One region of the Actinomadura sp. B10D3 genome, then DNA from elsewhere that is predicted to be linked to it. Evidence: riboswitches for the same ligand, from Rfam matches in the RefSeq annotation. Region 1 holds a riboswitch; the other holds the start of a gene.
What was found. A riboswitch is a leader RNA that binds a small molecule or an ion and turns the genes downstream of it on or off. The one in region 1 is predicted to bind thiamine pyrophosphate.

Region 1 (7,157 bases):
ACGTCTCGTTCCAGTTCTGCTGGCGGAGCGGCGTCATGGCGTTGCCGCCCACCACGATGACGAAGGCCGCCTCGGCCGAGCGGGACGCGGCCAGCGGCGCGACCCAGCCGCCCTCGCTGAGCCCCCACAGCCCCACCTTCGCGGGGTCGACGCCGGGCTGCGCGCGCAGGGCCCGCAGGCCCCCGAGCGCGTCGCCGGCGAGCTCGGAGTAGTCGCGGCGGAGCTTGGTGTACCCCTCCGACCTCTTGTCGTAGATCAGCACGGCGAGGCCCCGCCGCGCGAACTCGACGGCCTCGGTGAGCAGGTGCTCGCGCGGCACGCCGGAGCCGGACCCGGTGACGAGGACGACGCCGGGCCGGGCCGGGCCCTTCGCGGCCGGCGCCAGGACCGAGCCGCGCAGGGTCAGCCCGCCGGACCCGGTGAAGCTCACCTCGGTCGAGGTCAGGCCGGGCGGCGCCGGGACCGGGCCGGCCGCCGGAGGCCCGGCCTCCGGCGGCGCGGCCGCGGCGGGCGCCGCGCACAGGGCGCCGAGCAGGAGCGCCACGAGAAGGGTCATCGCTGTCTTCATGCCGGTGACCCTAGAACTACAGAGAAAACTCTGCAAAGAGTTCTCTGCAAATATCCGTCTGCGGTACTAGGCTTCTCCTCATGAAGGACGACGAGGAGCCCGTCATCCTGGACGATCCCGGGCGGATGAAGGCGCTGAGCCATCCGCTGCGGCGCCGGATCCTGCACCGGCTGCGGGTCCACGGCCCCGCGACGTCCACGACGATCGGGGAGGCGCTCGGCGCCAACACCGGCACGACCAGCTACCACCTGCGGCAGCTGGAGAAGTACGGGTTCATCGAGGAGATCCCGGAGCGGTCCGCCGGCCGGGAGCGCTGGTGGCGCCGGGCCGAGGGCCCGCGGGACGTCCGGATGCCCGACGCCGCATCGCTGCCGCCCGAGGACCGACCCGTTCTGGACGAGCTGCTCAGGGTCGGCCACGCCGAGGACGTGGAGCTGCTGCGCGGGCTGCCCGCGGCCTACGAGCGGGAACGGTCCTGGGCTCTGCTGTCGCGCGGCTTCGCCCACATGACGGAGGAGGGGCTGGCGGAGTTCTTCGAGGCCTACATACGGCTGCTGCACGAGCACGCCCACGGCCGCGAGGACGCCCCGCCGGGGGCCCGCCCCGTCCACATCCGCCTGTTCACCATGCCCGCCGACGGCGACTGAACGGCGGGAGGGCCGCGGGGAATACGATCCCTGGATGGGCGGCGTCTATGCGATCAGCGATCTGCACGTCGGATTCTCCGAGAACCGCGCGTTCGTCGAGGACATGCGGCCCGGGTCCGAGGACGACTGGCTGATCGTGGCGGGCGACGTCGCCGAGCGCTTCGGCGAGATCGAGTGGGCGCTCCGCACGCTCCGCGACCGCTACGCGACGGTGCTGTGGGCGCCCGGCAACCACGAGCTGTGGACCATCAAGGACGACCCGGTCCAGCTGCGCGGCGAGGCCCGCTACCGGAGGCTCGTCGACCTGTGCCGCGACCTCGGGGTGCTGACCCCCGAGGACCCGTACCCCGTCTGGGACGGCGAGGGCGGCCCGGTGACGATCGCGCCGCTGTTCATCCTGTACGACTACACCTTCCGCCCGGACGGGACGTCCACCAAGGAAGAGGCGCTCGAGGTCGCCCACGCGTCGGGGGTGGTGTGCACCGACGAGGTCTACCTGCACCCCGATCCGTATCCCACGCGGGACGCCTGGTGCGGCGCCCGGATCGCCTACACCGAGCGGCGGCTGGCCGAGCTGGAACCGGGGACGCGGACCGTGCTCGTCAACCACTGGCCGCTCGTTCGCGAGCCCACCCGCGTCCTCTGGTACCCCGAGTTCGCCCAGTGGTGCGGCACCGAGCGCACCGCGGACTGGCACGCGAGGTTCGGCGCGGTGTCCGTCGTGTACGGGCACCTGCACATCCCGCGGACGATCTGGACCGGCGCCGTCCCGCACATCGAGGTGTCGGTCGGCTACCCGCGCGAATGGCGCCAGTGGGCCGAGGCGCCCCGCGGCCCGCGGCGCATCCTGCCCGACCCGGAGACCGGCCGCCCCTACCCGGGCTTCCCCGGCGCCTAGCGCCCCTTGCCCGGCGCCACCCCCGTGGCCGCCAGCGACAGCAGCCGGCCGGCGGCCTCCGGCTCGCGCTCGGTGACCGCCGCGATCGCGCCCGCGAGCCTCAGCACGTCGGTGAACGGGACGCCGGCGGGCGCGTCGCCGGCCCGCTGCGCGCGGGCGAACAGCGCCCCGCCCGCCTCCTGCATCGCCCGGCAGGACGGCGACGGCTCCGGGCCCTCGTCGCGCAGCGCCACCATCGCCGACGCCGCCATCCCGGGGAACGCGGTGACCTCCGCGATGAACGTCCGCAGCCAGGTCATCAGCGCCTCGCCGGGCGCGGGCGAGGCCATGAGCCCGCGCGCCCGCGCGGCGAGCCGGTCGTAGACGTCGGCGAGCACCGCCTCCAGCAGATCCCGGCGGGTGGGGAAGTGCCGGTAGAGCGTCCCGATGCCGACGCCGGCGAGCCGGGCGACGCCCTCCAGGGACGCGCCGGCCCCGTCGCGCTGGAACGCCTCCCGCGCCGCGGCGAGCAGCCGGGCGCGGTTGCGGCGCACGTCCGCCCGTACCGGCCGGGCGCGGGCCTTCGGCGTGTCGTCGCTGGTCACCTGGGTCGTCGGTCCTTCCCGGCGGTAGGGCGGGCCTGCGGCGAGTCGAGGGGATCCGCGGCTTTGGAACGGTCCTTCGATCCTAGCCGCGGCCGTCCCGCGCCGGACGGTCAGGAGCCGCCGGGGGCGATCGGCAGGTAGACGCGCCCGCCGCCGGCCTTGAACTCCTCGGCCTTCTCCCGCATCCCGGCGGCGAGGGCCTCGTCCTCGGCCAGGCCCCGCTCGCCCGCGTACCGCCGGACGTCCCGCGTGATCTTCATCGAGCAGAAGTGCGGGCCGCACATCGAGCAGAAGTGCGCGGTCTTCGCGGGCGCCGCCGGGAGCGTCGCGTCGTGGAACGCGCGGGCGGTGTCCGGGTCGAGGGACAGGTTGAACTGGTCCTCCCACCGGAAGTCGAACCGGGCGTCCGACAGCGCGTCGTCCCAGGCCTGCGCGCCCGGATGGCCCTTGGCGAGGTCCGCGGCGTGCGCGGCGATCTTGTAGGCGATCACGCCGGCCTTGACGTCGTCGCGGTCCGGGAGTCCGAGGTGCTCCTTCGGCGTGACGTAGCAGAGCATCGCGGTGCCGTGCCAGCCGATCATCGCGGCGCCGATCGCCGAGGTGATGTGGTCGTAGCCGGGCGCGATGTCGGTGGTCAGCGGCCCGAGCGTGTAGAACGGCGCCCCGTCGCACCACTCCTGCTGCAGGTCGACGTTCTCCTTGATCTTGTGCATGGGGACGTGCCCCGGGCCCTCGTTCATCACCTGGTTGCCGTACTCGGCCGCGATCCTCGTCAGCTCGCCCTGGGTGCGCAGCTCTGCGAACTGCGCCTCGTCGTTGGCGTCGGCGATCGAGCCGGGGCGCAGGCCGTCCCCGAGCGACCACGTGATGTCGTACGCGGCGAAGATCTCGCACAGCTCGCGGAAGTGCGTGTAGAGGAAGTTCTCCTCGTGGTGCGCCAGGCACCAGGCCGCCATGATCGACCCGCCCCGCGACACGATCCCCGTCTTGCGCCGCGCCGTGAGCGGCACGTACGGGAGCAGCACCCCGGCGTGGACGGTCATGTAGTCCACGCCCTGCTCGGCCTGCTCGATCACCGTGTCGCGGAAGACGTCGTAGGTCAGCTCGGCCGGGTCGCCGCCGACCTTCTCCACCGCCTGGTACAGCGGGACGGTCCCGACCGGCACCGGCGAGTTCCGCAGGATCCACTCGCGGGTGGTGTGGATGTCCTTCCCGGTGGACAGGTCCATGATCGTGTCCGCGCCCCAGCGGGTCGCCCACGTCATCTTCTCGACCTCGTCCTCGATCGAGGACGCGACCGCCGAGTTGCCGATGTTCGCGTTCACCTTCACCAGGAAGTTCCGCCCGATGACCATCGGCTCGATCTCGGGGTGGTTGACGTTGGCCGGCAGCACGGCCCGCCCGGAGGCCACCTCGTCCCGGACGAACTCCGGCGGCACGCCCTCGCGCAGCGCCGCGAACTCCATCTCCGGCGTGATCTCCCCGCGCCGCGCGTAGGCGCGCTGGGTCACCGCGCCGCCGGTCGCGCGGCGCGGCCGGCGCGGCAGGAAGTCCTCCCGGACGGAGGCCGCCCGGCGCCCGTCGTCCTCGGGGCGCACCGCGCGCCCCTCGTAGGCGGCGGTGTCGCCGCGCTCGGTGATCCACGCCTCCCGCAGCGGCGGCAGGCCCCGGCGGACGTCGGTGTCCTGGCCGGGATCGGTGTACGGCCCGGAAGTGTCGTACAGGACGACGGCGTCGCCGCTGGTGAGCGCCACCTCCCGCATCGGCACGCGGATGTCAGGGCGCGAGCCCTGAAGGTAGGTCTTGCGGGCAGCTGGAACCACAGGTTCGGTCATGACGACTCGATCTCTCCCTACGCCGGCATTACCCGGTCAGGTTCATGCGGTCAGCGGCCGTCCCAGCCGCAATCTCAGCCCGGTTCGCCGGGCCCCCGCGATCTGTCGTCCCCGACGCTAACCCGGCGGCCCCCGCTTGCCGCAACCGGCGTCCGTGAGGTACAGGGGCCGCGGCCCGGGGCCCTCCACCTCACGGACCGCGGGTCAGAGCTGGCGGGTCATCCGCACCATCAGGGGGAGCGCCAGCACGAGGGTCCGGAGCGGGTCCGGGGCGGACGGCGAGCGTTCCAGGTACATGCGGCTGTCGTCGGCGGCGGACCTGGTCCGCAGCGTGGCCGACCTGCGCCCGTCGACACCGGTCACGGCGTAGCCGTCGCCGGAGGGCCGGGTGCTGCCGAGGAGCATGCCGTCGGTGGCGTGGAAGGACGGCTCCTGCCCCCCGCGCATGACCCCGAGGAGGTGGCCGTCCGCGTCGTGGACGCGCATGGCGCCGCGGCCCAGCAGCCGGGAGCGCCGTCTGAACACCAGGAGCGTGCGGGCGTGGGGGTCGCGCAGCACGACCGTCCGGCGACCGGCGGCAGGGTTCATCGGGAACATGCCCGACCTTCCCCCTGGCGGCTTGGCGAGCCTCCCGCAGGCCACGGCGAGCAGGGCTGCGCCGTTCTGGTCGCGGTACCGCCCCCTGCCGTCCACGAGGACGCAGCGGGCCGAAGGCAGCGCGTCCGCGCCGGGCGCCGGCACCTCCTCGCCCTCGTCGTCGACGACGCGCCAGGCGACGCCGAGGGTGCCGGTGGCCGCCGCCCGCACGGCCTCCAGCCATCCGGACGGGAGCGACCCGCTCCGCAGCAGCGTGACCGTGCAGCCGTCGGTCCTGGCGACGGCCGCCACGTCGGGGCCGGCCTCGGACTCCAGCCAGAGGGTCCAGACGGGGTCGGTGACCGGCCATGTGATCCCGACCGCCCGCAGGGTGCCGGCGGGGACGACGGCCTTCCGTCTCCCGCGGCGGAGGGTCACGCCCTTCTCGCCGATGGTCACGATGAGGCGGGCGCGATGGATCCGGAAGGCCCAGAGCACGGCGGCGAGGGCGACGAGCGCGGCTCCGCCGCCGTAGGCGGCGATGACCTGGCGGGCCTTCTCCGGGTCCCAGGCCTCGGCGTTGGAGCGGGTGGACAGCGAGACGGCGAGCCCGGCGGCGATCGCGACCAGGAAGACCCGGAGCGGCCATCGGTACGCTCTCCGGCCGAGCGTCATGCGGAGGTCCGGCGGGGGGACGGCTGGCGGGGGGACGGACAACTGTCAGCCCTTCGTGACGGGGTGTGCAGAACTATAGGACGGGGCGCGGAACGGGGCGGGGCGCACGAAGAGAGAGATCGTTTCCTCCCCCGAGCGCGGGGTGATGCGCGGGGGGCAGGGGGCTCCGGGACCGTGGGCGCGTGGTGACGGTGCCCCGGTCCGGTGTGACGGCGAAGGACGCTCTGCTCGCGACGCTCCTGGCGGGGGTCGCGGCGGGGGTCGCGGTGCTGTGGCCGGGCGTCCGGGATCTCGACGCGCCCGGGGCGCTGCTGCTGGCGGCCGCGCACCTACCGCTCGCGGTGATCAGGCGGTGGCCGGCGCCCGGCCTGGCCGCGCTCGTGGCCCCGGCGCTGCTGGCGCCGGGGGCGCTGCCCGGAGCGGACGGCATCGCCGGCCTGGCGCGGGACGCCCGCGCCGGCGGGCTCGACGTCGACCTCCGGGAGGGGGACGTGGGGCCGCTGCCGCCGGAGATCGGCGTCGCGGCGTACCGGATCGTCCAGGGGGCCCTGACGAACGCTGTCAAGCACGCCGCCGCGACGCGCGTGGAGGTGAGCCTGGCCCGGGACGGCGGGGACCTCGTCGTGCGGGTCGCCGACGACGGGAAGGGCCCGTCCGGCGACACGCCGGGAGGTTTCGGGATCCTCGGCATGATCGAGCGGGCGCGCGGCGTCGGGGGAATGCTCGACGCCGGTCCGGGTCCGAAGGGCGGGTTCGCCGTCACCGCCGTCCTCCCGCTCGCCGGCGCCGCCGCGCCCCGGTGACGCGGCGCTGGTGCCGCCGGCGCCACGTGTGGCCGTCCCGAGGGCTTTCCAACCCTTACCGGTAGGGTCAGGATCAAGGGGGACCAGGGGAGGCGACGCGTCGGTGAGCACACTGCAGGAGGCCCCGCAGGACCGGATCTTCACGGTGCCCAACATCCTGAGCCTGGCCAGGCTCGTGGGCGTCCCGTTCTTCCTGTGGCTCGTCCTCGTGGAGGCGGACTGGTGGGCGCTCGGCCTGCTGGTGTTCGCGGGCCTGTCGGACTGGCTGGACGGGAAGCTGGCCCGCGCGCTCGACCAGACCAGCAGGCTCGGCACGGTGCTCGACCCTGCCGCCGACCGGCTCTACATCCTGGCGACGCTCGTCGGGCTCACCATCCGCGACATCATCCCGGTGTGGCTGGTGGCCGTGCTGGTGGCCCGCGAGGTGGCGATCCTGCCGATCGCGCCGATCGTGCGGCGGCTCGGGTACGGCGGCACGCTGCCCGTGCACTTCATCGGCAAGGCCGCGACGCTGTGCCTGCTGTACGCGTTCCCGCTGCTGCTGCTCGGCGACCACGACGGCGGCGCGGCG
Region 2 (7,157 bases), on a different contig from region 1:
TCTTCGTCGGCTACCGGCACTACGACGCCAAGGGGATCGCGCCGCGGTTCCCGTTCGGGCACGGCCTCTCCTACACCACGTTCGCCTACAGCGGTCTCACCGCGAGCACCAAGGACGTGCAGGTGACGGTCACCAACACCGGTCAGCGGACCGGCGTCGCCGTCCCGCAGCTGTACATCGGCATGCCGTCGCCCGGCGTGGACGTCCTGCAGCCGCCCAAGCAGCTCAAGGGCTACGCCAAGGTCACGCTCGCACCCGGCGAGAGCACGAAGGTGACGTTCCCTCTGTCTTCGCGCTCGTTCGCCTACTGGAACGAGGGCGCGAAGGCCTGGAAGGTCGCCGGCGGCTGCTACAAGATCATGGTCGGTTCGTCCTCCCGGCGGATCGAGCGCACGGGGACGCTCGGCGCCTGCGGCTGACGGGGAAGATCGAGGTTCCGCTGCCGTACTCGCCGGTTACGCGGTACAAATGAGGAAATCTTCGTCCGTCCCCGCCGAGTCGGAGTCCCCCAGTGCCGCACGACACCTCCCGCGGGAGGACGACCGTCCATCCCGCACGCGCCGCCGCCCGTCCCGGGCGCCCGGCCCAGCCCCACGGCGGCCGCGCCGGGCGCTCCGGCAAGCCGCACCCCTCGCAGGCCCGCTCCGGGCAGGGGCGCGCGGGGCCGCCGCGTCCCGCGCAGGGCAGCCGGTACCTCACCGGCGGCGAGGCCGACGGCCCGCGGCTGCAGGAGGTGGTCGACGCCCGCGGCCCGCTGTCCGGGCCGCGGCTGCGCAAGGTCGCCGCGCGCACCGCCGCGGCGCTCGCGGCGATGCACCGCGCGGGGGTCGTGCACCACGACTTCAAGCCCGCCAACGTCCTGCTCGCCCCGGACGGCGCCAAGGTCGTCGACCGCGGCGCCGGGCGCCTCGCCGACGCCGCCGGGACGCCCGCCTACCTGGCGCCCGAGCAGATCGAGGACGAGCCGGCCGGGCCGCCCGCCGACGTCTTCGCGTGGGGCGCGACGATGGTGTTCGCCGCGACGGGCCGGCCGCCGTTCGGCACCGGGCCGAGCGCGGCCGTGATGCGGCGCGTCACGTCCCGCAGGCCCGACCTCGGCGAGATGCAGGGCCCGCTGCGCGACCTCGCCGTCCGCTGCCTGGACAAGAACCCCGCCGCGCGGCCGACCGCGCCGCAGGTCGTCCGGGCGCTGCGGGAGGGGCAGAGCCCGGCGCCGAAGCCGCGGCCCACGAAGATCCCGCGCTACCGGTGGCGGATGATGGTCGCGCTCGGCGCGGTCATCGCGGCCGGGTTCGCGCTCGGCATGCTGTTCTGACCGGCCCCGGTGCACGGGCCCTCACCGGTGCACGGGCCCTCACCAGTGCGGCGGCCGGTCCTCCAGCAGGCGGGAGTCGTCGTCGCCGGCGCGCCACTCGCCCCACCCGGTGTCGGTGTCGTCGAGCGTCTGGTCCGGCAGGATCTCCAGGTCGTCGTCCAGCTCGACCGGGCGGTCGTCGTCGGGTCCCAGGTTCATGATCCCCATTGTCGGCGATCGGACCCGGGCGCCGCACCGTGATCCAGGTCAAACCCTGACCAGGCCCCGGTGCCGCCGGCCCGCCGCCGTCCGGGCTCAGGCGGCCAGCCGGCGGGCGAACTCCGCCGCGGCGGCGGCCGGATCGGCGGCCTCGGTGATCGCCCGGACGACCACAACGCGGCTCGCGCCCGCGGCCAGGACCTCGTCCAGGGCGCCGAGGTCGATCCCGCCGATCGCGAACCAGGGCCGCGCGACCCGCTGCCCGGCGACGTACTCCACCAGCTTCGGGCCGGGGGCGGGCCGGCCGGGCTTGGTCGGGGTGGGCCACACCGGGCCCGCGCAGAAGTAGTCCACACCCGCCTCGGCCGCCGCCGCGGACGCCTGCTCGGGCGAGTGCGTCGACCGGCCGATCAGCATGTCGCCGCCGACGATCTCGCGGGCGGCGGGGACCGGCAGGTCGTCCTGGCCGAGATGCAGCACGTCCGCGCGGACGGCGTGCGCCACGTCGGCGCGGTCGTTGACCGCCAGCAGCGCCCCGTGCCGGTCGCACGCCGCGCGGAGGACCTCCAGAGAGGCCATCTCCTGCCGGGCCTCCAGGCCCTTCTGCCGGAGCTGGACGATGTCGACGCCGGCACCGAGCACGGCGTCCAGGAAGCCGGGCAGGTCGCCGTGCCGCTCCCGCGCGTCCGTGCAGAGGTAGAGGCGGGCTCGGCTGAGCCGCTCGCGCAGCTCGACGGCGCGTGCGGAGGGCAGATGCCTGGACACGGCGGCGGACGTCCTTTCTCGCATGCGGTCGCGGGGCCGCGCGGCGGCACGGTGCCGTGGCGCGCGACCCCGCGATGGTGTCACGTGCGTCCTCGCCGGGCGGACCCGGCCCGCGGCCGGCTAGAAGGCGAGCGCCTGGGCGCGGCGGCGGACCTCGGTCCCCCGGTTCTCCGTCAGCGCCTCGACGGGCGTCCCGGGGAGGGTGTCGTCGGCGGTGAACAGCCACCGGATCGTCTCGACGTCGTCGAAGCCGGCGTCCGACAGCAGCGTCAGGGTGCCGGGGAGCCCCTTGATGACCTGGCCGTCCTTGATGAACGCGGCGGGCACCATCGGCTCGCCGCCGCGGCGCACGGCCAGCAGGCGGTGCTCGCTGATGAGCTGCTTGATCCGGTTGGGCTTGATCCCGAGACGGTCGGCGGTCTCCTTCAGGGAGAGCCATTCGCCGGCGAGGGCGTCGGTCCGGGGGTCGAGTGCGCTGTCAACGGTTGCGTGCATCTGCGTCACGCCCCCTTGCTACCACGCCTTCGAAACCCTCAAACCCCCTGCACAACCGTTAAGTTTCCTCGCCGATCGCTAACGCCGAACGACCTGCTTGACGGGCACGTCCGGGTCGGCGATCGCCTCCGCGTCCACGGGCGTCCCGGCGGCGATCACCCGCCTCGCCTGTACCAGGTCGCGGGGCCTGCCGACGGTGAGGATCGCGTCGAGGCGGTCGCCGGTCAGCCACGCCACGGCCCATTTCGGTCCGGCCGGGTCGCCCCGGTGGACGAGCCGCTCGGCCGCGGCGTGGTTGCCCGCGTACTGGACCATCCGGCCGAACTGCTCCGACCAGAAGTAGGGGGCGGCGTCGTAGACGGCGTCCTGTCCGAGGAGGGTCGCGGCGGCCACGTCGGGGGCGTTGAGGGCGGTGTCCCAGTGCTCGACGAGGAGCCGCCGGCCGTACCGCCGCGACCACCAGGCCGCGCAGTCCCCGACGGCCACGACGTCCGGGCGCAGCGAAGCGGGGTCCTCCTCGCCCGTGTAGGCGCGGAACGAGCCGTCGGTGACCACGCCGCGCTCCAGCAGCAGGCCGGAGCCCTCCAGCCAGTCCAGGACGGGCCGGACGCCGACGCCGACGACCACCTCGTCCGCGCCGATCCGGCCGCCGCCGGCGAGGGCGAGCCCGCCCTCCTCGACCTCCGTGGCCTTGACGCCGGTGCGCAGCTCGACGCCGGCCTCGGCGTACCAGGGGGCGGTCAGCGCGCCGGCCTCGGGCCCGACAGCGTTGGCGAGCGGGGTGTCGGCCGCTTCGGCGACCGTGACGCGGCAGCCCTTCTTCGCCGCGGCGGTGGCGACCTCCGCCCCGATCCAGCCCGCCCCGACGATCACGATCCGGGCGCCCGGGGTCAGCCGGGCCCGCAGGTCGCGGGCGTCCTCGATGGTGCGCAGGACGTGCTGGCGGCCGTCCCCGGGCAGGGTGATCGGTGCCGCCCCCGTCGCGATCACGAGGCCGTCGAAGGGCAGGTCGCCCGCCGTGGACGCGACGGCGCCGCCGCGTCCGGGGGCGTCCAGCCGCAGGCCGGTGGCGCGCTCGCCGAGCAGCAGCTCGCAGCGCAGCGCGTCCCAGTCGGCGTCGACCGTCGTGTCGTCGGAGTCGCCCGCGAGGACGGCCTTCGACAGCGGCGGCCGGTCGTAGGGGCGGTGCCGCTCCGCCGAGACGAGGGTGAGCGCGCCCTCGTAGCCCCTGCTCCTCAGGGCCTCCACGGCGCGCACGCCGGCCAGCCCGCCACCCACGACGATGACCCTCTGCATGAAGGCAACCCTAACCGGCGCCGGATTCCGGGTGGACACCTGTCCAGGCGAAGGCGCGCGGCCTCAAGGTCGTAAGGTAGGAGGCGGACACAAGAGCACAGACCGCGGGAGTCCGGTACGACCGGGCTGAGAGGGCGGCTGAACGGGCCGCCGACCGCCAGACCTGATCCGGATCATGCCGGCGAAGGGAGCGCGTATGGAGATCGTCATCATCGGCGCCGGGGTCATCGGCCTCGCCACGGCCTGGCGGGCCGCCGCGGGCGGCGCCGCCGTCACCCTGGTCGACCCCGAACCCGCCGGAGGCGCCTCGTCGGTGGCCGCCGGGATGCTCACCCCGGTCAGCGAGCTGACCTACGGTGAAGAACCATTGCTGCGGCTCGGCCTCGCGTCCCGCGACCGCTACGGCGCGTTCGTCGCCGAACTGGAGGAGCAGACGGGCCTGGAGACCGGCTACCGCGCCGACGGAATCATCGAGGTCGCGTTCGGCCCCGACGACCTGGCCTACCTCGACGACCTCCGCCGCTTCCAGGAGAGCCTCGGCATCCCCGTCGAGACCCTGTCCGGCCGGGAGTGCCGGCGGGCGGAGCCGATGCTCGCGCCCGGCGTGCGCGGGGGGCTGCTCGCCCCCGAGGACGGCTCGATCGACCCGCGCCGCCTCACCCCGGCGCTGCTGGCCGCGGGCGAGCGGCTCGGCGTCCGGCTCGTCCTGCGGCGGGCGGCCGGGATCGTGATCGAGCACGACGCGGCGACCGGGGTGCGGCTGGACGACGGGACGGTCCTCCGCGCGGACCGGGTGCTGCTGGCCGCGGGCCCGTGGTCGGACGGCCTCGACGGCCTGCCTCCCGGGACCGTTCCACCCGTCCGCCCGGTGAAGGGGCAGGTGATCCGGCTCCGCGGCCGCACCCCGTTCCTCCGGCGGTCCACCCGCGGGCTCGTGAAGGGCTCGTCGGTGTACCTCGTCCCGCGCGCCGACGGCGAGGTCGTCCTCGGCGCCACGCAGGAGGAGCTGGGCTTCGACACGCGCGTGACCGCCGGCGGGCTCTGGGAGCTGCTGCGGGACGCCCGGGAGCTGCTGCCCGGCATCACCGAGCTGGAGTTCGCCGAGGTCTCCGCCGGGCTGCGTCCCGGCTCCCCCGACAACGCGCCCGTGATGGGCCCGACCGCGCTGCCCGGCCTCTTCGTGGGGACGGGGCACTTCCGCAACGGCGTCCTGCTCACCCCGGTGAGCGCCGACATCCTGTCCGCGATGCTGCTGGACCGGCCCGTCCCCGAGGTCGCCGGGCCGTTCGCCCCCGACCGCTTCTCCCCCGAGGTGACCGCATGAAGGTGATCGTCAACGGTGAGCCGCGCGAGCTGCCCGACGGCGCGAGCGTGGCCGAGGTCGTCGCGACCGTCACCGCCGCCGCGACCGGCGTGGCGGCGGCGCTGAACGACGAGGTCGTCCGGCGCGCCGAATGGGAGGCGACCGCGCTGCGCGACTCCGACCGCATCGAAGTGCTGACCGCCGTGCAGGGAGGCTGACCATGGCGACGACCACCGACCCGCTCGTCATCGCGGGCACCGAGCTCGGCTCCCGGCTGATCATGGGCACCGGGGGCGCGCCCAGCATGCAGGTGCTGCGAGAGGCGCTCACCGCGTCCGGGACGGAGCTGACCACGGTCGCGATGCGGCGGGTGGACCCGTCCGCGCGCGGCTCGGTGCTGGACGTCCTGTCGGACTGCGGGATCCGGGTCCTGCCGAACACGGCGGGCTGCTTCACCGCCGGGGAGGCCGTCCTGACGGCCAAGCTCGCCCGCGAGGCACTCGGCACGACCTGGGTGAAGCTCGAAGTGATCGCGGACGAGCACACGCTGCTGCCCGACCCGATCGAGCTGGTGGAGGCCGCCGAGCAGCTCGTCGCCGACGGGTTCACCGTGCTGCCGTACACCAGCGACGACCCGGTCCTCGCGCAGCGCCTGGAGCAGATCGGCTGCGCCGCGGTGATGCCGCTCGGCTCCCCCATCGGCTCCGGCCTCGGCATCCGCAACCCGCACAACATCGAGCTGATCGTCGAGCGGGCGGGCGTGCCGGTGATCCTGGACGCGGGGCTCGGCACCGCGTCCGACGCCGCTCTGGCCATGGAGCTCGGCTGCGACGCCGTGCTCCTCGCGACGGCCGTGACCCGCGCGCGACACCCGGCTCGGATGGCCGCCGCGATGCGGCACGCGGTGGAGGCCGGGCGCCTCGCCCGGCTGGCCGGCCGGATCCCGAAGCGCCGCTACGCCCAGGCGTCCTCCCCCTTCGACGGGCTCGCCACCTCTTAGAAACGCTAAAGGTTCCCCTGTAGAAGTATTCGCTGGACCTGAACACTCCGCACCGTGAGACTGGGCCCGTCCACCGGTGGCCGTGCCGCAACCCGGCAGGTCGCTTCGGTGTTCATGGAAACGACCCGAACCTAAGGTGCGAGACATGCAGCAGGAAAGCGGACGCGTCGACAAGCTCGCGATGGCGGCCGCCACGATCACGGTGGTGTGCTGGGCGTCGGCGTTCGTCGCGATCCGCAGCGCGGGCGCCGAGTACAGCCCAGGCGCCCTTGCCCTCGGCCGGCTCCTCGCCGGGTCGGTGGTGCTGGGCTCGCTCCTGCTCATCCGGCGCGAAGGGCTGCCGCCCAGGGGCGCGTGGCCCGGCATCGTCACGGCGGGCATCCTGTGGTTCGGCGCCTACATGGTCGCCCTGAACTGGGGCGAGCAGCTGGTGGACGCGGGAACCGCCGCCCTCGTCGTCAACAGCGGGCCGATCCTCATCGCGCTCCTCGGCGGCTGGCTGCTGAACGAGGGCCTGCCGCCCCGGCTGCTGGCCGGCATGGCCGTCTCCTTCGCCGGCGCCGCCGTGGTCGGGCTGTCGATGTCCGGCGAGGGGCGCTCGTCCGTCGGCGGGGTGCTGCTGTGCGTGTTCGCCGCCGTCGCCTATGCGGCGGGCGTCGTGAGCCAGAAGCCCTCGCTGCGGCACGCCTCGCCGCTGCAGTTCACCACGTTCGCGTGCGCCATCGGCGCGGTGGCCTGCCTGCCGTTCTCCGGGCAGCTGGTCTCCGAGGCCGCGCACGCCCCGG

Region 2: another riboswitch for thiamine pyrophosphate. It lies ahead of thiO (glycine oxidase ThiO); the one in region 1 lies ahead of thiC (phosphomethylpyrimidine synthase ThiC).

The regions. Positions count from the first base shown of each region.
Region 1 is NZ_JBDPLY010000004.1:74,828-81,984, reverse strand. It holds gene ABGB11_RS08870 (prolyl oligopeptidase family serine peptidase) at 1-568, opposite strand, end outside; gene ABGB11_RS08865 (winged helix-turn-helix domain-containing protein) at 649-1,215, shown strand; gene ABGB11_RS08860 (metallophosphoesterase) at 1,250-2,113, shown strand; gene ABGB11_RS08855 (TetR/AcrR family transcriptional regulator) at 2,110-2,697, opposite strand; gene thiC (phosphomethylpyrimidine synthase ThiC) at 2,808-4,532, opposite strand; TPP riboswitch at 4,528-4,641, opposite strand; gene ABGB11_RS08845 (hypothetical protein) at 4,737-5,783, opposite strand; gene ABGB11_RS08840 (ATP-binding protein) at 5,966-6,586, shown strand; gene ABGB11_RS08835 (CDP-alcohol phosphatidyltransferase family protein) at 6,690-7,157, shown strand, end outside.
Region 2 is NZ_JBDPLY010000003.1:165,119-172,275, reverse strand. It holds gene ABGB11_RS06925 (glycoside hydrolase family 3 C-terminal domain-containing protein) at 1-419, shown strand, start outside; gene ABGB11_RS06920 (protein kinase) at 512-1,315, shown strand; gene ABGB11_RS06915 (hypothetical protein) at 1,355-1,513, opposite strand; gene thiE (thiamine phosphate synthase) at 1,610-2,278, opposite strand; gene ABGB11_RS06905 (Rv2175c family DNA-binding protein) at 2,399-2,773, opposite strand; gene ABGB11_RS06900 (FAD-dependent oxidoreductase) at 2,852-4,069, opposite strand; TPP riboswitch at 4,164-4,276, shown strand; gene thiO (glycine oxidase ThiO) at 4,266-5,393, shown strand; gene thiS (sulfur carrier protein ThiS) at 5,390-5,590, shown strand; gene ABGB11_RS06885 (thiazole synthase) at 5,593-6,372, shown strand; gene ABGB11_RS06880 (DMT family transporter) at 6,518-7,157, shown strand, end outside.